Regions from separate parts of the Rhodococcus sp. 24CO genome, predicted to be linked through region 3. Evidence: riboswitches for the same ligand, from Rfam matches in the RefSeq annotation. Region 3 holds a riboswitch; each other region holds the start of a gene.
What was found. Region 3 has a riboswitch for cobalamin ahead of V2B23_RS00185 (magnesium chelatase subunit D family protein). Riboswitches for the same ligand answer to the same signal wherever they lie in the genome.
Positions count from the first base shown of each region.

Region 1 (6,742 bases), on a different contig from region 3:
GAGGGTAACCGCTGAGAGCGGGTTGGGCGCTCACTCACCGCAGTTCTCCGGCGAATCTCGAGCTATGGTCCTACGTCCTCACTCTCGGGACCAAAAGCCCGTGGTAAGGATGGATTATCGGCCAGGCGCTGGCATCCCCCGAGAAGAATTGTGCCCGAATTGCGCTAATTCAGGCATCGATGCTCCGCACCAGTTACTATTTCGGAAGCGCACGAAGAATTGGACATTCCACCCAATCTCTCGTGCCTGTTGGTCCGAAGATTGCAAGCACAAGCACAGCGGGGATTAGGCACACAGGGATGTTGGGGCGGGAGGGGAACGCAACTGTCGAGGGCATCAATCACTCTGCCATCGCCAGACCGCTCCTCCGTCAGGCGCTCTTTGCAAAGTTGGATCGCCGGACTCCCCTGACAATTGTGCGCGCCCCGAACGGATACGATAAATCCGATCTCCTGAAATCCTGGCTCGAGTCTTCCGACACCTCGGACCACGATCTCGTGTGGGTTCCCGCGCCACAAGTCAATTCGAGCGCATCGGAATACCTCACGACCATCCTGCGCCACTGCCGGCAGTCCGGCATTGTTACCCCAGATGCATCCGGCGATCCGTTCACCGACCTCGCCGCCACATTCTCTGACGTCACCAATCCAGTTCTCCTGGTATTGATTCGGCCAGACCTCATCCCGAACCCCACACTCGAAGAACAAATTCTCGAACTGGTCACCCACTGCCATCAGTTGGACATAGCTGTGACATTGTCGGGACTCACATTGTTCGCCGAACCGTACTTCCTCGAGATAGATCACGAACTGATCCGCGCCGAGGAACTACTCTTCACCGCTGCCGACACAGCCAACCTACTGACATTAGGCGGGTTGACTCCCTTTCCCGGCGAAGCCGAGAAGATCACGACTATGACCGGCGGCCTACCCGCTCTCGTACATGCCGGTGCCGCGGTCGTCGAAGCGCTACCCACACAACAGGATCGAGATCAACTCCTCGAGCTGAACCTTCAACACACGATCGACGAGTACACCCGGCGCACGATCCTCGACAACACCGACATCACTGACCATCGGGACTTCCTCGTATCGTGCTCAACAGCGCGAACCCTGGATGTGAGCACTGCAGCGCACCTTTTCACCTCTCCTGAATCCCGCGATCGGATTCGTGAACGCCTATTGGAGCTGGAATCGGCCGGCACACTCTCCCGAATCGAAATCGGAACCGACGAAACCTGGGAACTTCCAGCGGCAGTTCGCACGTCACTGATGGCAACTCAGCCACAGCTCGGGCTTGATCCGACACAGCAATTGTCCTCGCTGGCACACTTCCGACTCGACTCCGGCCAACACGCGTCGGCGTTGAAGTACGCGACCGAAGGTGGCGACTGGGATCTTGCCATCGATATCATCGAAAATAATTGGGTAACAATGCTTTCCAAAAGCTTTGATACCGTCCGCCGCGCCTTGCAACAGATACCGCCCGCAACGGCAAGGAAGAGTTCGATTGCTCTGGCGGGTCGCGACCTGTTCACAATGCACCCTGGCGACGTCCCCAAGCCGATCACCGCGCTGCCCCGCTCTGCCGCAGAACTCCGAGCGATCGGCGCAAGCAAGGACGCCCGAGACGTACTCAATGTCGGCTGTGTTCACTCGATCATGCTGCGTGTCGCCGGAAAATACGGGCCAGCAGCCGAAACGACGCGCCGCCTGACCGAGATCAGCAGAAGCGCTCTCGACACGAACCCCGACGACATCAGCCCGCAACTCCCGGTGATGCGCGTGCAGTGGGGAATCACGTTTCAACTGAGCGGACGGTTCACGGAATCCACCACCGAGATGCGTATGGCGTACTGGGGCGGTGAATCACAGGGCATCGACTTCATCGCCCGCAATGCAGCGGGAGGCGTAGCCATGAATTGGGCGATCGTCGGGGAACCCTCTCTGTCGCAGGGATGGTCACGGCTCGAGCGCAAGCATCCGAACACCTATGGGTGGCTCCACTCGATGGTACGAACGCCAGGACTGGTCGCCCGTGCGTTGACTGCACTGTGCACCCTCGACCTCGACGATGCACATGAGGCCGTCGCAGCCCTGGGAGAGCCCGACAACAACGAGGAACTGTGGGCGTTTGTCCTCTACACGCACTGCCAGTACGCACTCACCTGCGGGGAAGAATCGACGGCTATCACGTTGCTGCGCAAGGGAATTTTCGACAACCCCGCAAAGCTGAAACCTGATTCTTTTGCGCTACCGTTGTTGCGCTCCACCAAAATCGATCTGGCTCTCGCGCTCGGCGACGGCAACTTGGCAATGGCGCTGTCGTCGGACATCGCCGAGCCGGCCGCCAATCCCTGGACACTGGTTTCCGTCGCGCGCCTATATCAGCGGGCCGGTCAGAATGAATCGGCAATCGCGCTGTGCCACCAATTCGATTGGGCGCGAGAGTCGTACCCACGCCCACAGATGGAGGCCCTCCTCATTCAAGCCGTCGCGCATTTGCGAGGTGACGAGCCGCGCCGCGCCGCCGAAGCCTGGTCGAATGCCTGCAGCATCGCCGACCAAACCGGCAATCTCCGATCGTTCTCGACCATATCTCGACGCGACGTCGATCACCTCGAATCCTTGGCACGTACCGGATCGAGCGCTCTTGCCCGATTCCTGAAACTTGCTCCAGGAGAAACATTTCCACACGAGCTGAACCTGGTCACTTTGACGGACAGAGAAAGACAAGTTCTTGATCTGATCGCGTCCCACGCCAGTTTGACGGAGATGGCAAACGCACTCTTCATCTCCGTCAACACGGTCAAGACTCAGGTGCGCACGCTCTACAGAAAACTTGAAGTCCACAATCGACGCGAAGCACTCACACGCGCACGGGAGCTACGTCTGCTCTGATCCACCGACGGGATACATTCTGTAGTCATGAGCCACACCTGCGTCTTCTGCAACATCATCTCGGCAGACGAGCCCGCAATTCGTGTTTTCGAAACCGAAACCGTGCTCGCATTTCTCGACGCCCGCCCGGTCAGCCGCGGACACACCCTTGTTGTGCCGAAACGCCACGCCACCAACCTCGACGGACTCGAAAACCACGAGGGCGCAGAGATGTTCCGGGTAGGCACAATCATCGCCGGCGCGCTGCGGCGGTGCGACATCGCCGCGGACGGCGTCAACATCCTGGTCAACGACGGACGTGCCGCCGGTCAGACCGTCTTTCACTCACATCTGCACGTCGTACCGCGACACAGCGGAGACAAAGCCAAGTTCGCAGCCGGGCTCCTGGCGAGGCGGGCCGTCGAACTCGAAGAAGCGGGAGCGTCGATCCGAAGTCAGCTCTGATCAACCAGGAACGCTGTCACTTCGTCGCGGTACCGCTCTGGTTGATCGTCGTGGACAAGGTGACCCGCGTCGGCAATGCGCACATACCGAGTCCCCGGACGCTCTGCCATCTCGCGCATCTGGCCGTGCGGGGTAATCGTGAACTCACCCTCGACGAGAAGGGTGGGTACCTCGATTGCACTCCACTGATCCCAGAAATGCCGCGTGCCCCATTCTTCCGAGATATCGCGAAAGGTCGACACGTCACCGTGCAGGTACCACCCGTCGTCGCGGCGGTCGAACGAATCCAGAAAGTATTGTCCCGCAACCGGACCGAAGAACTCCTTCACCGCATTATCCGTAGCAAACGGTTGCGGCCACGACGACACCATCTGAGCCCAGTTCTCCGCAGTGCGCCCGCGGAAATCCGGTGCCATGTCCTCGAGAACCAACGCACGCACTCGGTCCGGGTGTGCGGCGGCAAAACACCACGCGTGCAGGGCACCCATCGAGTGCCCGATCACGATCATCGGCGTGTCGATCACTGCCACCGCCGACGCAAGGTCTTCGACAAATGCCTCGGTCGTCAATTCTGCGGGCGCCGGCCGTCCGTGACCGGCCGCGTCGAACGTGTAGACGTGGCCGAACTCGCGAATCCAGGGCACATGCCGACGCCACGTTCGGGCACTACCCATGAGGCCGTGCAACAACAGAATCGGCTGGCCGGTACCACCTTCGTCATGCAACACGAATGTCACCGTACGCGGTGAAGCCGCGCGGTAATGTCGCTTACATGGCAGTCGTGAAGATCAATGCAATTGAAATCCCCGAGGGCGCCGGCCCCGAACTGGAAAAGCGCTTCGCAGCACGCGCACATGCCGTGGAGAACTCTCCCGGATTCCTCGGTTTCCAGCTCCTGCGCCCCACAGCTGGCGAGAACCGCTACTTCGTGGTCACGCAGTGGGAAACCGAGGAGGCGTTCGCCGACTGGCGTGACGGCCCGGCCCGCGCAGCGCATTCGGGTGAGCGCGCCAAGCCCGTCGCGTCGGGTGCGTCGCTGCTCGAGTTCGAGGTAGTTCTGGACGTCCCCGCCAAGAGTTGATCCGTGATCGTGCAGGGTTTTGCTCGCCTAGCGAGCAAAACCCTTCACGATTTTCGTGTATTCACTGCTAAAGTGCGCTCTGTACACGCGATGGTCGACAGGAATCCGGTGAAAGCCCGGAGCGGTCGCGCCACTGTAATTCGAGGTGAACCCACCTCGACAGCCAGACACTCCGGCCATCGCATTTGACCTAGGGGACGCGAAAATCCCAGGAGGCTTCGATGGCACTCGCCTACTCTCCCGACTCGTCGATCGATTCGACTCGTCTTGCCTTCCTCGCCGCAGCTATTGTGCTGTTCGCGATGCTGGCTCTCTACCTGGTCGGATTCGACCAGGGCGCAATCTCACGCACAGGCATGTACATGCATGAGCTGATGCACGACGGACGCCACTTGATGGGCCTCCCGTGCCACTAGTCGACAATTTCACGAAACTTCTGATTCGTGGCTTGTTGGCTGGTTTGATCGCAGGCATCCTTGCCGGCGGAGTTGCATTTGTGCTGGGTGAGCCGCACGTCAACGCTGCCATCGCGATCGAAGAAGCCAACAGTGCCGCCGGCGAAACCGCCGGACACACGCACGGCGACGAAGAAGCCCCACTCGTCAGTCGTGATGGTCAACGCGCTGGACTCTTCCTCGCAACGTCGCTCGCGGGCTTGGCCCTCGGTGCCATCTTCGCCGTAGTCGCCAACTACGCGCGACGGATCACCACCATGTCGGGACCGTTCTTGGCGATGGCCATCGCATTGGGAGGCTGGCTCGCCATCGAGGCGGTGCCGTTCTTCAAGTACCCGGCCAATCCGCCAGCCGTCGGCGATCCCGACACGATCAACCAGCGAACCTGGCTGTGGCTCGCGACCGTGATCCTCGGACTGCTGGCCGTCACCGCGGCCGCCGCGGCAGCAAAAGCTGTATCCGCCCACGAGTTCCTCAGCGTGCGCGTCGCCGCTCCGGTTGCTGCGTTCCTGGTCATCGTGGCAATCGGCTACGTTTCGCTACCCACGATCAACGAGGTGGGCGACGACTTCCCGGCAACTCTGCTGTGGGAGTTCCGCCTCTCGTCCCTCGCTACACAGGCAACCTTGTGGCTCGTACTCGGATTGGCATTTGCCTTCCTCACCGAGCGCGCGACCAAGAACGCCGAAGTAGCAAAAAAGTACGCCCTTCGCTGAAACTGCCGTGCGCCTTTATTAACCGCGCGCGGTTGATAAAGGCGCACAGCAGTTCTTTTTCAGCTCAGATGATGCACTTCCTGCAGCCCGTACACCGGCGTCGGAATGCCCTCGTAGCGCGCCTTCAACTGCAGAGCCAGGTACAGCGAGTAGTGGCGGGACTGATGCAGATTGCCGCCGTGGAACCAGAGCGCTTCCTGCTGCGTCGGCTTCCACATATTGCGCTGCTCGCCTTCCCACGGTCCCGGATCCTTGGTGGTGTTCGACCCCAGTCCCCAGACCTTGCCGACCTTGTCGGCGGTGTCCTGACCGATCAGATCGGCCACCCAACCGTTCATCGAGCCGTAGCCCGTTGCGTAGACCACCACGTCGGCCGGCAGTTCCGTACCGTCTTCGAGAATCACGCTGTTCTCGGTCAGCTCTCGAATGTTCCCGTGGGCGAGCTTGATGTCTCCGTTGGCAACCAGTTCGGCAGCGCCGACGTCGATGTAATAGCCCGAGCCGCGTCGTAGGTACTTCATGAACAGGCCCGAACCGTCGTCGCCCCAGTCGTGCTCGAAGCCGGCCTTCTCGAGGCGATCGTAGAAGTCCTTGTCGCGCTCACGGATTGCGTCGTACACCGGGATCTGGAACTCGTGCATGATCCGGTACGGCAACGAACCGAACGTGAGGTCCGCCTTGTGCGTCGTCATACCGGCGGCGAGTGCGCGCTCCGAGTACAGATCACCCAAGCCCAGATCCATCAGTGAATCCGACTTCACGATGTGCGTCGAACTGCGCTGCACCATCGTGACGTCGATGCCGTTCTCCCACAAGGCGCCGCAGATGTCGTGCGAGGAGTTGTTGGCCCCGATGACCACAACCTTCTTACCGACGTACTGATCCGGGCCGGGGTGCTTGCTCGAGTGGTGCTGATCGCCGAGGAACTTGTCCTGACCGGGGAACGTCGGAACGTTTGCCTTGCCGGACATCCCGGTTGCCATCACCAACTGCTTGGGACGCAAGGTCAGCTTCTCGCCGTTGCGGTTGACCTCGACGGTCCATTCCTGGGTCTTCTCGTCGAACGACGCGGACGTGCAGGTCGTGGAACTCCAGTACGGAACCTCCATGACCTTGGTGTACATCTCGAGCCAGTCACCGATCTTG
Region 1 is NZ_JAZFNF010000005.1:439,861-446,602, forward strand. It holds gene V2B23_RS14955 (A/G-specific adenine glycosylase) at 1-15, shown strand, start outside; gene V2B23_RS14960 (LuxR C-terminal-related transcriptional regulator) at 300-2,900, shown strand; gene V2B23_RS14965 (HIT family protein) at 2,928-3,344, shown strand; gene V2B23_RS14970 (alpha/beta fold hydrolase) at 3,335-4,072, opposite strand; gene mhuD (mycobilin-forming heme oxygenase MhuD) at 4,117-4,425, shown strand; cobalamin riboswitch at 4,500-4,620, shown strand; gene V2B23_RS14980 (CbtB domain-containing protein) at 4,647-4,841, shown strand; gene V2B23_RS14985 (CbtA family protein) at 4,832-5,596, shown strand; gene V2B23_RS14990 (NAD(P)-binding domain-containing protein) at 5,656-6,742, opposite strand, start outside.
Region 1: another riboswitch for cobalamin. It lies ahead of V2B23_RS14980 (CbtB domain-containing protein); the one in region 3 lies ahead of V2B23_RS00185 (magnesium chelatase subunit D family protein).

Region 2 (6,742 bases), on a different contig from region 3:
CCGGCCGACGTCCGGTGCTTGACCAAGACCTCCACGTCGGTGCCTTCGGCGATCAGGGGCGCGCTGGGGCCGTGCAGGTCGCGCTCGCAGAACGGTGCGTTCTCGAGCAACTGGCCGAAGCGTGAGAGGTAACGCTTGGGCGGAACGATGTGACTGTTCGCTTCGATCGCGTATGCACGGAGCGGCTTGTCTCCCTTGGGGATCCAGCGATGCGTCGTGGACATTGGGATGAGGACGTAGTCGCCTTCGCGTGCTTCGAGTGCGCCGAAGACCGTTTCCACGGTGGCTTCACCGGACTCGATGTACACCATCTCGTCGCCGATTGCGTTGCGGTACAGGGGAGATGCCGCGCCGGCAATGACGTAGGACAGGCGGACGTCGGCATTGCCGAGGATCAGGCGTCGTCCGGTCACCACGTCGGTTTCGGCCCAGATGTTTTCCGGGAACAAGTCGTGCAACTTCAAATGGCGCGGTTTGAGAGGGTGATTGGGTGTGGTGCTCTGGTCGCGCAGTTCCCAGACCGTGGCGTCGACGATCGCCGACGGAATTTCGCGGTGGTAGAGGAGCGACGAGTCGGAGGAGAAGCCTTCTTCGCCCATCAACTCCTCGTAGTAGAGGTTGCCTGCTTCGTCACGGTGCTGAGTGTGACGCTTCGGGGGGACATTGCCGAGTTGTCGGTAAAACGCCATGTCCGGCCTCCTTCTGTGCTGTTTCCGTCTGACTCACCTTGACCAGATAGTAAACACATTAACTAAAATGAAGTGACAGGTGCAACCCTTCGAGAGGAACGGGTTGTGTTGCTAGTTCCGTCCGCGCACGTCGAACTGGCTACGATTGGTGATCAGTTTGTCCAGGAGCATCACAAGAATCCGCTGTTCAGCTTCGCTGAGGACGCTGACCCACGCGTGTTCGCGTTCGTTCTGTTCGCGAAACGCCTCGACCATTGCGTCTCTGCCCGTATCGGTGAGGTAGAGCTGCACCGAACGGCCGTCGTTCTCGGTAGGGCGGCGATCGATCAGGCCGTCTGCAAGCAGCGATTTGGACAGGTTCGATACGGCCGCCCGACTCATTCCAGTGAGCTCGGCAGCGGCTTTCGGCTCGATCGGCCCAGCCAGCCAGGTGACGAACATCAGGCGGAAGGATGACCACGACCAGCCGCGTGGCCGGTGTATCGACGACTCGAGGTCGTACGTGACCACGTTGGATGCGCGGTTGAGTGTCAGGAGAACCTCGGTGGCGAGGTGGTGGCGAAAGCCGTGCTCGTCGGACAGTCTTTTGTTCGCCAACTCGATGAACGACCAAAAGTTGAGCTCTCCGGCCGTTCCCTGAGTTTCTTCTGCTGCGGCTTCCATGGCGTCACTCTAGCGTGATTAAAGGCCACCTTTGTATATGAATGTACTAAAAAAGGGGCCTACGGCCCTTGTGCGCCTTTCCGGCAGTGCGAACTACCAGAAAGGCGCACAGGGGGCGGAGCCCCCTAAAGTTCCGCCCGTACCACCTTTGCCGCCTCGACGAGGTTGCGCAGCGACGCTTCAACCTCGACCAGACCTCGTGTCTTCAAGCCGCAGTCAGGGTTGACCCACAGCCGTTCCACCGGGACGGCCTCGAGTGCTTCGCGCAGCGAACCGGCAATCTCGTCGACGCTCGGGACCCGCGGAGAGTGAATGTCGTACACACCGGGGCCGACACCCAGATCGAAGCCCACGGCGCTGAGGTCACCCAGAACCTCCATGTGCGAACGGGCCGCTTCGATCGAGGTGACATCGGCATCGAGTCCCGCGATCGCGCCGATCACGGCCCCGAACTCCGAGTAGCAGAGATGCGTATGGATCGCCGTGGAATCCGCGACCCCCGACGTTGCCAGCCGGAACGACCCGACCGACCAGTCCAGGTAGGCCGGCTGATCAGCGGCACGCAGCGGGAGCAATTCACGAAGTGCGGGCTCGTCCACCTGGATGATGCCGATGCCCGCAGCCTGCAGGTCGACGGTCTCGTCCCGAATCGCCAACGCAACCTGATTGGCGGAGTCGGCGAGAGGTTGATCGTCACGCACGAACGACCACGCCAGAATCGTGACCGGTCCCGTGAGCATCCCCTTGACCGGCTTGTCGGTCAAGGACTGCGCGTAGGTGATCCAGTCGACGGTCATCGGTTTCGGACGGGAGACGTCGCCGTAGAGGATCGGCGGACGGACACAGCGCGTGCCGTACGACTGAACCCAACCGTTCGCGGTCGCGAAGAAGCCGTCGAGTTGTTCGGCGAAGTACTGCACCATGTCATTGCGCTCGGGTTCGCCGTGCACGAGCACGTCCAGGTCCAATTTCTCCTGGAGTGCAACCACATCCGCGATCTCGCCGCGCATGCGCGAGATGTATTCAGGCTCGTCGATCTCGCCGTTGCGCAATGCCGCACGCGCCACCCGGATCTTGGATGTCTGCGGGTACGAACCGATAGTGGTGGTCGGAAGTGGAGGAAGCGGCAGCAATTCGGCTTGAGCCTTGCGACGCTCCGCCGCCGGGGCGCGGTTGGTCGCCGAATTCAGCACGGCTTCAAGACGTCCACGCACGCCGGCGTCGTTGAGTCGCTTGTCGTCCTTGCGAGTCGACGCGGCGGCGCGGGCGAGGCCGAATTCGTCCTCGACGGATTCGCGCCCCAGAGTAAGCGCGGTGGCAAGCGTGGTCACTTCCCGCACCTTTTCGGCGCCGAATGCAAGCCAGGAGCGCAGGGCTTTGTCCAGATCCGGTTCCTGGGAGAGTGAGTACGGAACGTGCAGGAGCGAGCATGACGTGGAGACGGCAAGGGTATCGACGCTGCCGAGCAGAGCGCCCAGCGTGGACAGCGCCGAATCCAGGTCCGTTCGCCAGATATTTCGGCCGTCGACAACTCCGGCGACAACGAGCTTGCGGGCGAGGTCTGGGACGGACCCAATCGAATCACGTCCTGCGACAAGGTCGATCGCAAAACCTTCGACTGCGGTGGACGCGAGGGCGGGAAGCGCATCGCCCAACGAGCCGAAGTACGACGCCAGCAGGATTGCCGGTCGATTCGACAGCGACGAAAGCTGTTCGTAGAGCGACCGGGCGGCTTCGATCTCTTCGTCGGTGCGGTCGCCGACGAGCGCCGGTTCGTCAATCTGCACCCACGCGGCCCCGGCGTCGGCGAGCTTGCCGAGAAGGTCCGCGTACAGCGGAACCAGTTCATCGATCCGGGTCAGAAGCGGTTCTTCGGTTCCGACAGCCTTCGAGAGGAGAAGGAACGTGACGGGGCCGATGACAACCGGGCGAGCGGGTATGCCGTCTGCGAGCGCTTCCGCCAGTTCGCCGAGCACTTTCGAGGCGTCGAGCGAGAACGTCGTGGACGGTGAAATCTCGGGGACGAGATAGTGGTAATTGGTATCGAACCACTTGGTCATCTCGAGTGGGGCGATGGTGTCGGTGCCGCGTGCGGCCGCAAAATAGCGGTCCAACGGATCGGCGACGGATGCGACCCTCTCGGGCAGCGCGCCGAGAAGCACTGCCGTGTCGAGCATCTGGTCATAGAAGGAAAAGGTGTTGACCGGGATGGAGTCGATTCCCTGGTCACGGAGGTCGGCCAAGCCCTGCCGACGCAGGTCACGGGCTACTCGCGCCAAGGCGTCGGCGTCGATGCGCCCCGCCCAGTAGCTTTCGATTGCCCGTTTGAGTTCGCGATGAGGACCGATACGCGGAGAGCCCAGCACGGTCGCGGTGAATGTTGTTGTCACGGAGTTTCTCCAGATTGCCAATGCACTGATGGCCACTGCCGGCAGACGGGTACACCTCATGAGGCCGCAATCAAACATGCGACCACGTCTCGAGATCTACGCGCCCATTCCACGAGGCGGTGGACCGTCGGGCACGGCGTGCCCGACACAGTCGGCAGGTCTTCGGACTCGCGGGCGCTCGATCGTGGTGATCGAACCTACTGGCCATCGCTTCCCAGGCAAAAGCCCAGTGCATGTAGACGGCGGTCGTTCCTGCTTACCGCTGCGGGACAGTCCCGGATTTTCACCGGGTTCCCTCTCACTCCGTCTGCCTGAGCTGACGGAGCTTCGACGCCAGGAACGGTCTTCGGGGCTCCTCATGACCGCGCCGGGCGAACCAGCTGCGTTGCCCAGCATAGGGCTATGTGCGTGGGAGCAGGAAAAGCAGTGCCCGTATGACTTGTGTCGACGGGTCTAGGCGCGCCACGAGTACGAGTTGGAGTCGGGAGGTACCCGGGGAAGATTCTCGGACGATCGGAGATTTTCGGCCATTTCGACAAGAAGGGCCTGTGAGGCTGGGGACAGGTCGACTACCCGAGACGTGAGATTGCGTAGGCGATCGTTGTGAAGCTGTGCGAGCAGAATGTGGTCGGAATCGCCGCTTGCGAGAAAGGGCACTTCTTGGTCGGGGTTGAAAAAATAGTCCGGAGTCACTTCGAAGAATCGGGCGAGGGCGGAGACAACTTCGGGTGAAGGGTTGGTGCGGACGCCCGTGCGGAGTTGCGACAAGTAGGGAGTAGAGATGCGACAACCGTCTTCGGTCATGCTGCGCACAACCATGGCGTTGGTGACGTGATTAGGGGCGGACTCGAACAGCGCATTCAATCGTTGGCTGAATCTTTGCGCCATGAGCCTTCCCCCTGTGTTGTCCGCTCAACCATCTGATAACTGGTAGGTAACCAAAGGTGGGTCGGTACTCCGCTATTCGGTTCCGCAACGCATTGTCGCGGAACCAGGTAACAGGATACGTGAATATTTGGGTTAGAACTGCAGGCGGGAGAGTGATTAACAATAATTGCGACGGAATTGCCGGATACGGGACTCTATGTGGGGACCCTGCTCTTCTTATAACCAACCGTTGGCTTCGGCGATTCGAGCAGATTCTCCACGCGTCGCACCTCCGGTCTTCCCCATCGCGGACGACAGGTGATTGCGAACGGTGCCAGCTGACAGGAATAGCTCGGCGGCGATAGCTGCAACGGGCGCGCCGGCCTTCGCGGCGCGCAGTACTTCCGTTTCACGATCGGTCAGTGGAGATTCGCCGCTGACGAGGCTGTCTGCCGCCAGCGTCGGATCTACGACGCGCAACCCCGCATGGACGCGTCGTACCGCGTCGGCGAGTTGCCGCGCCGGGGTGTCCTTGACGACAAAACCGGTGGCTCCCGCGTGCATCGCCTTGCGAAGAAATCCCGGCCGCCCGAAGGTCGTCACGATCAGCACCCGTGTTTGTGGGAGCGCTTCCAGCAACGCCGACGTGGCTGCAATCCCGTCCAGTCCCGGCATCTCCACGTCCAGCAGTGCAACATCGGGGCGGTGTTCCATCGCTGCCGCAACAACCTCGTCGCCTCGGCCGACTTCTGCGACCACGGTCAGATCGGTTTCGAGATCGAGGAGTGCGGCCAGGGCGCCGCGAACCAATGCCTGGTCGTCGGCAAGTAGTAGCCGGATGCTCACGTGTTCTCCTGTTCGTGGACCTTTAGTGAAAAGCCCTGGTGCGCGGCGGCGTTGATGATCACGCGGGCTCCCACCGCTGCGGCGCGTTCACGCAGTCCGGTCAACCCGTTGCCGATCGTCGTATTCTCGCCGGAGATCCCGTCGTCGAAAATTTCGACGCTCTTCTCGTCGATGGTGATGGTGCATTGTGTTGCGGCGCTGTGGCGTACGACGTTGGTGACGCCTTCACGAACGGTCCAGGCAAACAATTCCCGCAAGTGTCGCGGCACCATTTCGGTACTGTTCGGGGAATGATCTTCGATGCCTGCAGCACGCAGAGCCTCTCGGGCGCGGGCGATCTCGACGGGGAGTGAGATGGTTCGAAACCCGTTCACTGCGGAGCGCACATCCGCCAAAGCATCGCGGGACAGTCGTTCGAGATCGTCGAGTTCACTGCGAGCGCGCTCGATGTCGACGTCCAACAATCGGTTGGCCAGTTCGGCTTTGACGGTGATGACGGTGAGCGAGTGCCCGAGGATGTCATGGAGATCGCGTGCCATTCGTGCGCGTTCCTCCATGACAGCACGCTGTTCCTGTTCTTCTCGTTCGTGGACCATCGAAATATTGCGTCTGATGAGGGACATGACGCCCCACGTGGCAAACGCGGCGGCGCACACTCCGAGCGACAGGCCCGAATAGTTTCCCCATCCGGCGCTGACACTGACGATTTCCACCGAAGCGGCAATGGCCAAGGTGAGAATGCCGCCGGCCACGGTCGGCAGCATTGTCACAGCCGTGACGGCGAGGTACGGCGCAGTTGCGAGACCGGTCGGCCCGACGCTGATGATGATCACAGCGGCGAGTGCAGTCAGGCCGGCCAACGTGACTACCGCGCGGCGAACTGTCGGTTCTCCGCTGAGAGTGAGACGGCGCTGCTGTACCCGGGCAAAGGTGTAGAGGTAGAGAGCGCCGAAGGTGAGCGTCGCAAGAATCCCTACCCAGCCCCGTAGTTCGCCGCGAAGGTTCCATCCTTCGATGAGTGGACCACCGAGAAAAACCATCCACACGGCGGCAAACAGGATGCCGAAACGATTCCGTCGCGGCGCCGCGACGGAATCGATTGGTCGAGTGGTCTTCGGCAACTACACACGCTCCGTATCTTGTTGGAACCGCCAGATCGCTCCGGCGGCGAAGATGGCGAACCACACCAGAATATTGACGATCCACGTCCAGTGGACGCTATTGCCGGTCAGCGGCGCGTGAGCCAGTGCGTTGATGCCGAACATCGGAGTGAGTTGAGCAATGGTC
Region 2 is NZ_JAZFNF010000015.1:21,845-28,586, reverse strand. It holds gene V2B23_RS27960 (homogentisate 1,2-dioxygenase) at 1-689, opposite strand, end outside; gene V2B23_RS27955 (MarR family winged helix-turn-helix transcriptional regulator) at 801-1,352, opposite strand; gene metE (5-methyltetrahydropteroyltriglutamate--homocysteine S-methyltransferase) at 1,478-3,742, opposite strand; cobalamin riboswitch at 3,879-4,086, opposite strand; gene V2B23_RS27945 (helix-turn-helix domain-containing protein) at 4,196-4,630, opposite strand; gene V2B23_RS27940 (response regulator) at 4,847-5,455, opposite strand; gene V2B23_RS27935 (sensor histidine kinase) at 5,452-6,576, opposite strand; gene V2B23_RS27930 (ABC transporter permease) at 6,577-6,742, opposite strand, start outside.
Region 2: another riboswitch for cobalamin. It lies ahead of metE (5-methyltetrahydropteroyltriglutamate--homocysteine S-methyltransferase); the one in region 3 lies ahead of V2B23_RS00185 (magnesium chelatase subunit D family protein).

Region 3 (6,742 bases):
CAGCCCGCGAGCGGCTTCCAGTCGAGGTTGTAGTCCCACTCGCCGTTGGCGGAAACGTGCAGGCTCGAGCCGTACGTCGGCAAGCCCGTGCCGGGGATGACAGTCTTCCCGGACACCCGTCCCAGTACGTCGATGGCGGCGGTACCGACGTTGCGCACCATGGGCGGACCCTGCAAGTCGAACCACGGACTGTTGAGCACCAGGCCGGCGATGCCGTGTCCGGAGCTGCCGCCCGGCTTGCGCTGGAGTCGGTCAAGCCACAGAGGAACGATGAGCCCACCGGTCGAGTGCGCCATCAAGAGGAGTTCGCTGCCGTCGGTTTCGGAGTTCACGATGCGCAGGGCCTCGTTGAGTTCGGCGTCGTACAGGGCGAGATCCGACACATAGTGAGCGGTATGGCCCGGTTTCAGTGAACGCCCGCACTTGCGCAGATCCAGCGCGAAGAAGGCGTAACCCTGCTCGGCGAAGTGTTCCGCAAGATGCTTCTGGAAGAAGTAATCGGTGAACCCGTGTACATACAGAACTGCACGGTTCGCCCGGACTGCCTCGCCAGGCGGCTGATAGCGGACGAGTGTGGCGTCGACCTCACCCTCACCGTCCGGATCGGTTCCGAGAGGAATGGTCAGCTGCTGATATCCGTCTCCGAGGACGTCTGGAACCCATGTAGTCACAGATCACAATCTAATCCTCGTTTCCGGACGGCGTTGTAGAGCACAATTGGGGGTGGTAAACGGCGCACTTACGCCCAGGTAACCTATTCGGCGTAACACAGCAGGCGGATGCGCGCACGGCTAATGACAAGGAAGTCGATTCTCCAGTGTCGAATCAGAACGCGGTAGAGACGAAGACGGATGTAGTGCTCGTAGGTGCGGGCATCATGAGTGCCACGCTTGGTGCATTGTTGCGCCAGCTGCAGCCGGACTGGTCGATCTCGACCTTCGAGAGGCTCGACGCCGTCGCAGCCGAGAGCAGCGACCCGTGGAACAACGCGGGAACCGGTCACTCCGCGCTCTGTGAGCTCAACTACACCCCCGAGAACTCGGACGGGACGGTCGATATCAAGAAGGCCGTCAACGTCAACGAGCAGTTCCAGGTGTCCCGGCAGTTCTGGGCACACGCTGTCGAGCAGGGCGTGTTGACGCAGCCCAAGGAATTCATCAACCCCATCGCGCACGTGAGCTTCGTTCACGGCGAGGCCAACGCCAAGTACCTGCGTGCTCGCTACGACGCACTTGCCGGCCACCCGCTCTTCCGCGGCATGGAGTACATCGACGATCCGGCCGAGTTCACCAAGCGCCTGCCGCTGATGGCAAAGGGCCGCGACTTCTCGGACCCCATCGCCCTCAACTGGAGCCAGGACGGCACCGACGTCGACTTCGGAGCGCTCACCAAGCAGCTCGTCGGCTACATCGGCAAGACCGGCGGCAACATGTACTTCGGTCACGAGGTCACCAACCTCACCCAGAACTCGGACAAGACGTGGACCGTCAAGGTCACCAACCGCCGCACCGGTGAAAAGCGCGTCGTGCGTTCACGATTCGTCTTCGTCGGAGCCGGTGGTGGCGCTCTTCACCTGCTGCAGAAGTCGGGCATCAAGGAAGCCAAGGGCTTCGGCGGCTTCCCCGTCAGCGGCGCGTTCCTGCGATGCACCAACCCTGAGCTGATCGACCAGCACAGCGCCAAGGTCTACGGCAAAGCGGCCGTCGGCGCACCGCCCATGTCGGTTCCGCACCTCGACACTCGTGTCATCGGCAACAAGCCCGGCCTGCTGTTCGGACCGTACGCCGGCTGGTCACCCAAGTTCCTCAAGCAGGGCCGGGTCACGGACCTGCCCGGTTCGGTCAAGCCCAATAACATCCTCTCGATGCTCGGCGTCGGCGTCAGCGAACTCGGCCTGGTCAAGTACCTGGTCAGTGAGCTCACCAAGAGCGAAACCGGACGTATCTGGGACCTGCGTGAATTTGCGCCCAAGGCCGAGACCAAGGACTGGGAGCTCATCACCGCAGGCCAGCGCGTTCAGGTGATTCGCCGGGCCAAGGGCAAGGGTGGCGTCCTCGAATTCGGTACCGCCGTGGTGGCTGCCGAAGACGGAAGCATCGCCGGTCTGCTCGGTGCGTCCCCCGGCGCGTCGACGGCTGTTCCCGCGATGCTCGACGTGCTAGAGCGCTGCTTCCCGACCGAATTCCAGGGTTGGAAGGGCAAGCTGCGTGAGATGGTTCCGTCCATCGGCGTCAAGCTCACCGACAACGAAGGACTTTTCAACCAGGTCTGGGATTGGTCCTCGAAGGTCCTCGAGCTCGATTCCGCGACGTCAACCGAATCTCTTCCGGTCGCGGAGACCGCTGCAACTGTGTGATAGTCGCAACCATGACGGCAACAGCAGCATTGAAGCGTTCATGGGCACTCGACCTCGACAACAAGACTTTCTACGAGTTGTTGAAGCTTCGGGTAGAAGTATTTGTCGTCGAGCAGGCCTGCCCGTACCCCGAATTGGACGGGCGGGACCTGCTGACGGAAACCCGCCATTTCTGGCTGGAGCAGGATGGCGAAGTGGTGTGCACTCTCCGGCTCCTCGAAGAGCATGACGACGGCACGAAGAGCTTCCGTATCGGTCGGCTCTGCACGTCACGTGAAGCACGCGGACAGGGCCATACGACGCGATTGCTGCAAGCTGCGCTGGCCGAAGTGGGCGAAGCGCCGTGCCGCATCAACGCTCAGACCTATCTGGTCGACATGTACAGCAAGCACGGCTTCAAAGCTGACGGCGAAGAATTTATCGAGGACGGTATTCCGCACACCCCGATGCGCCGCGGTGGCGGCGAGCCGTTTGAGCTCGCCAGCTGAAACGCAGTCATACACCCGACCCAGTCGGCTCACGGAATTGTGGGCCGACTAGGGTTTTTTCGATACCGAATGCTCGCGGGGAAGTCCTGTTCGATTCAGGTGCGGTCCCGCCACTGTAAAGATCTCACGAGATCCCAGCCAGATTGCCGCGACATTCGGATGAAGCCAAGTTCTCGGCGAGGAAACCGAGAGGTGGAGGGATGTCGACGTGCGTATAGAAGGCGATCAGGCGGCGGTGGCGGGTTTCCCGTTCAGCGCGGTAGTGGGCCAGGACCAACTTCGTTTGGCGCTGATCCTGTGTGCCGTACACCCCGGAATCGGTGGTGTGCTGGTTCGCGGCGAAAAGGGCACGGCTAAATCCACCGTTGTGCGCGCTTTGACGGCTTTGCTACCGGCTGTCGACGACGGCGGTGTGACGCGTCCGGCCAGGTTGGTCGAACTGCCCGTCGGGGCAACGGAAGACCGCGTGATCGGCTCGATCGACCTCGAGAAGGTATTGCGCGACGGTGAGCGCGCCTTCCAGCCAGGACTACTGGCCGCGGCGCATCAGGGTGTTCTGTACGTCGACGAGGTGAACCTGCTGCACGATCACCTGGTGGACGTACTGCTCGACGCGGCGGCGATGGGCCGAGTGCATGTGGAGCGGGACGGAATTTCGCACTCGCACGCCGCGAAGTTCGTCCTCGTCGGAACGATGAATCCCGAAGAGGGAGAATTGCGTCCACAGCTGCTGGATCGTTTTGGCCTTGCAGTGGACGTGTCGGCGTCTCGGGACGTGGATGTGCGCATGGAGGTAGTTCGACGACGCCTCGACTACGAACGCGATCCACAGGCGTTTGCCCACAGCTACGCATCGGCCGATCAGGAACTCGCCGCCGAAATCCTCTCTGCGCGTAGCCGACTCGATGACGTCGAGCTGAGCAACCGCGAACTTCGGCGCATCGCGTCGCTGTGCGCGTCCTTCGACGTCGACGGAATGCGCGCCGATCTTGTTCTCGCCCGTACCGCCACCGCTCACGCTGCGTGGCGCGGTGGCAGTGAAGTCACCGAGGAAGACGTACGAGTCGCGGCGGAACTGACACTGCCGCATCGCCGCCGACGCGATCCCTTCGACGAGCCGGGCCTCGATCAGCAGCAACTCGACGACGCGATGGATCGTGCAGACGAGGATGCTCGGGCCGGCGAGCCTGAACCGCCCCAGAATCCAGAAGGTGGGGAATCCGACGGCGGGGAACCCGAGGGTGGGGAACCCGATGACGGGGGCCCTGATGACGGGGGACCTGATGATGACGGGCCTCATGACGATCCGGACGGTCCGGGCGGGGGAGTTCGCTCTACCGATCGACCGTCTGCCCCACCGAGTAGTCAATTCAAGGCGAAACTTCTCGAAGTTCCCGGTGTCGGTGAGGGTGCGCCCGGTCGGCGTTCACGATCCACGTCGACGCGCGGACGCGTCGTGCGGTCCACCACCGACCGTGGGCACGGCCTGCACCTGACGAGCACGGTGTTTGCCGCAGCGGAATCGCAGATTGCGCGGGGCCGCACGGTGGGCCGTCTACGGTTGGCGCCGGCCGATCTGCGCGGCGCGATTCGCGAAGGGCGCGAAGGCAATCTGATCGTGTTCGTGGTGGACGCGTCGGGGTCGATGGCGGCACGTGACCGGCTTTCCGCTGTGACGGGCGCCGTTGTCTCACTGTTGCGCGACGCTTACCAGCGCCGCGACAAGGTAGCCGTCATCACCGTCCGGGGCCGCGAAGCTGAGCTGGTTCTGCCGCCGACGTCGTCCGTGGACATCGCTGTTCGCCGATTGCAGTCCATGCGAACAGGTGGCAAATCACCACTCGCAGAAGGTTTCTTGCGTGCCCGTGAGGTGATTCTGCGTGAGCGGCTCAGGGATCCGCAGCGCCGCGCGCTCATGGTTGCGCTCACAGACGGGCGAGCCACCGGCGGCAAGGACGCGCTGCACCGCGCTCGTGTTGCCGCGCACCTGCTCGCCGATGCATCGGTTGCTTCGATCGTCGTGGACTGCGAAACCGGGCTTGTCCGTTTGGGATTGGCCGCCGAATTGGCCCGAGAACTACGAGGTGGATGCGTCCGCCTTGCCGAATTGTCAGCTCAGCAGGTCGCGGGTGTCGTCCGCGCCGCCGCCTAACGTTTTCATTTCAGGAGATCACCATGCCTAAAGGCGTTCCCGACACAGTCCCCGACGACGGCTTGACCACACGTCAGCGTCGTAACGCACCGGTGCTTGCTGTCCATACCGGACCGGGAAAGGGTAAGTCCACCGCAGCCTTCGGGATGGCGCTGCGTGCCTGGAACCAGGGATTCGACATCGGCGTCTTCCAGTTCGTGAAGAGCGCAAAGTGGAAGGTCGGCGAGGAAGCCGCGTTCCGCGCACTCGGAAACCTGCACGACGAGAGTGGCGTCGGTGGGCCGGTGCAGTGGCACAAGATGGGTGAGGGCTGGTCCTGGACCCGTAAGGCCGGCAGCGAGGAAGACCACGCGGCTGCAGCAGCGGAGGGATGGCAGGAGATCGCCCGTCGCCTGGCAAACGAAACGCACCGCTTCTACGTCCTCGACGAGTTCACCTATCCGCTCAAATGGGGATGGGTCGACGTCGAGGAGGTTGTGCAGACCCTGCGCGATCGACCGGGAAATCAGCATGTGGTGATCACCGGACGTGACGCGCCGCAGGCGTTGATCGATGCGGCCGACCTCGTGACCGAGATGACCAAGATCAAGCACCCGATGGACGCCGGCCGAAAGGGCCAGCGAGGCATCGAATGGTGAGTTCGTCCACCCCCGCGGTTGTTATCGCCGCACCCGCATCAGGTAGCGGAAAGACCACGGTGGCAACGGGATTGATCGGCGCTCTCCGCCGAGCCGGCAGCAGTGTGGCACCGTTCAAGGTGGGTCCGGATTACATCGACCCCGGCTACCACGGGCTTGCGGCGGGACGGCCAGGTCGCAACCTCGACACCGTGCTCGTCGGCGAAGAGCGCATTGCGCCGCTCTATCAGCATGGCACCTCAGGCTGCGATATCGCGGTGGTCGAGGGCGTCATGGGCCTGTTCGACGGCAAGATCGACGAAGCCAATGCGCAGGCGTCGGCGGAAGGGTCGACGGCACAGGTGGCCGCGGTTCTGGGTGCACCGGTTGTTCTGGTCATCGATGCTCGCGGGCACAGCCAGAGCCTAGCCGCTGTGTTGCACGGCTTTGCCACCTACGACGCCAGTGTGCGGATCGGCGGCGTCATCCTCAACCGCGTCGGCAGCGCCCGGCACGAGCAAGTTCTGCGCCACGCGTGCGACAAGGTGGGGATACCGGTACTCGGGGTTGTTCCGCGTTTGGCTGAACTGGAGGTGCCGTCGCGTCATCTGGGTTTGATTCCGGCTGCCGAGCACGGCACCGCGGCAGTTGCCGCGGTGGACGCGATGTCGGAGTTGATCGCAACTCACGTCGATCTCGGCGCGGTGCGCGCGCTGGCCACATCGAATGTTGTTGCACCTGAGTGGGATCCAGCGCAGGAAGTGGGGGAGCTTCGCGGCTCGCGGCCCGTGGTGGCGATGGCGGGCGGACCTGCCTTCACCTTCGGGTACGCCGAGCATCGTGAACTTCTCACTGCCGCGGGCGCTGACGTGCAGGTCTTCGATCCTCTGCGCGACGAATTGCCGTCCGGTACTGCCGCCTTGGTTCTTCCCGGCGGATTTCCGGAGGAGCATGCTGTCGACCTCGCGTCGAATACTGTTCTGCTGAAACAGGTTCGAGAATTGGCCGACGGCGGAGCGCCGATCCACGCCGAGTGCGCCGGCCTGCTCTACCTCGCCCGCAGCCTCGACGGTCATGCGATGGCCGGAGTTGTCGGCGTCGACGCGGTTTTCGGTAAACGACTCACACT
Region 3 is NZ_JAZFNF010000001.1:33,391-40,132, forward strand. It holds gene V2B23_RS00170 (alpha/beta hydrolase) at 1-671, opposite strand, end outside; gene mqo (malate dehydrogenase (quinone)) at 818-2,356, shown strand; gene V2B23_RS00180 (GNAT family N-acetyltransferase) at 2,368-2,844, shown strand; adenosylcobalamin (AdoCbl) riboswitch at 2,897-3,043, shown strand; gene V2B23_RS00185 (magnesium chelatase subunit D family protein) at 3,080-4,996, shown strand; gene cobO (cob(I)yrinic acid a,c-diamide adenosyltransferase) at 5,020-5,634, shown strand; gene V2B23_RS00195 (cobyrinate a,c-diamide synthase) at 5,628-6,742, shown strand, end outside.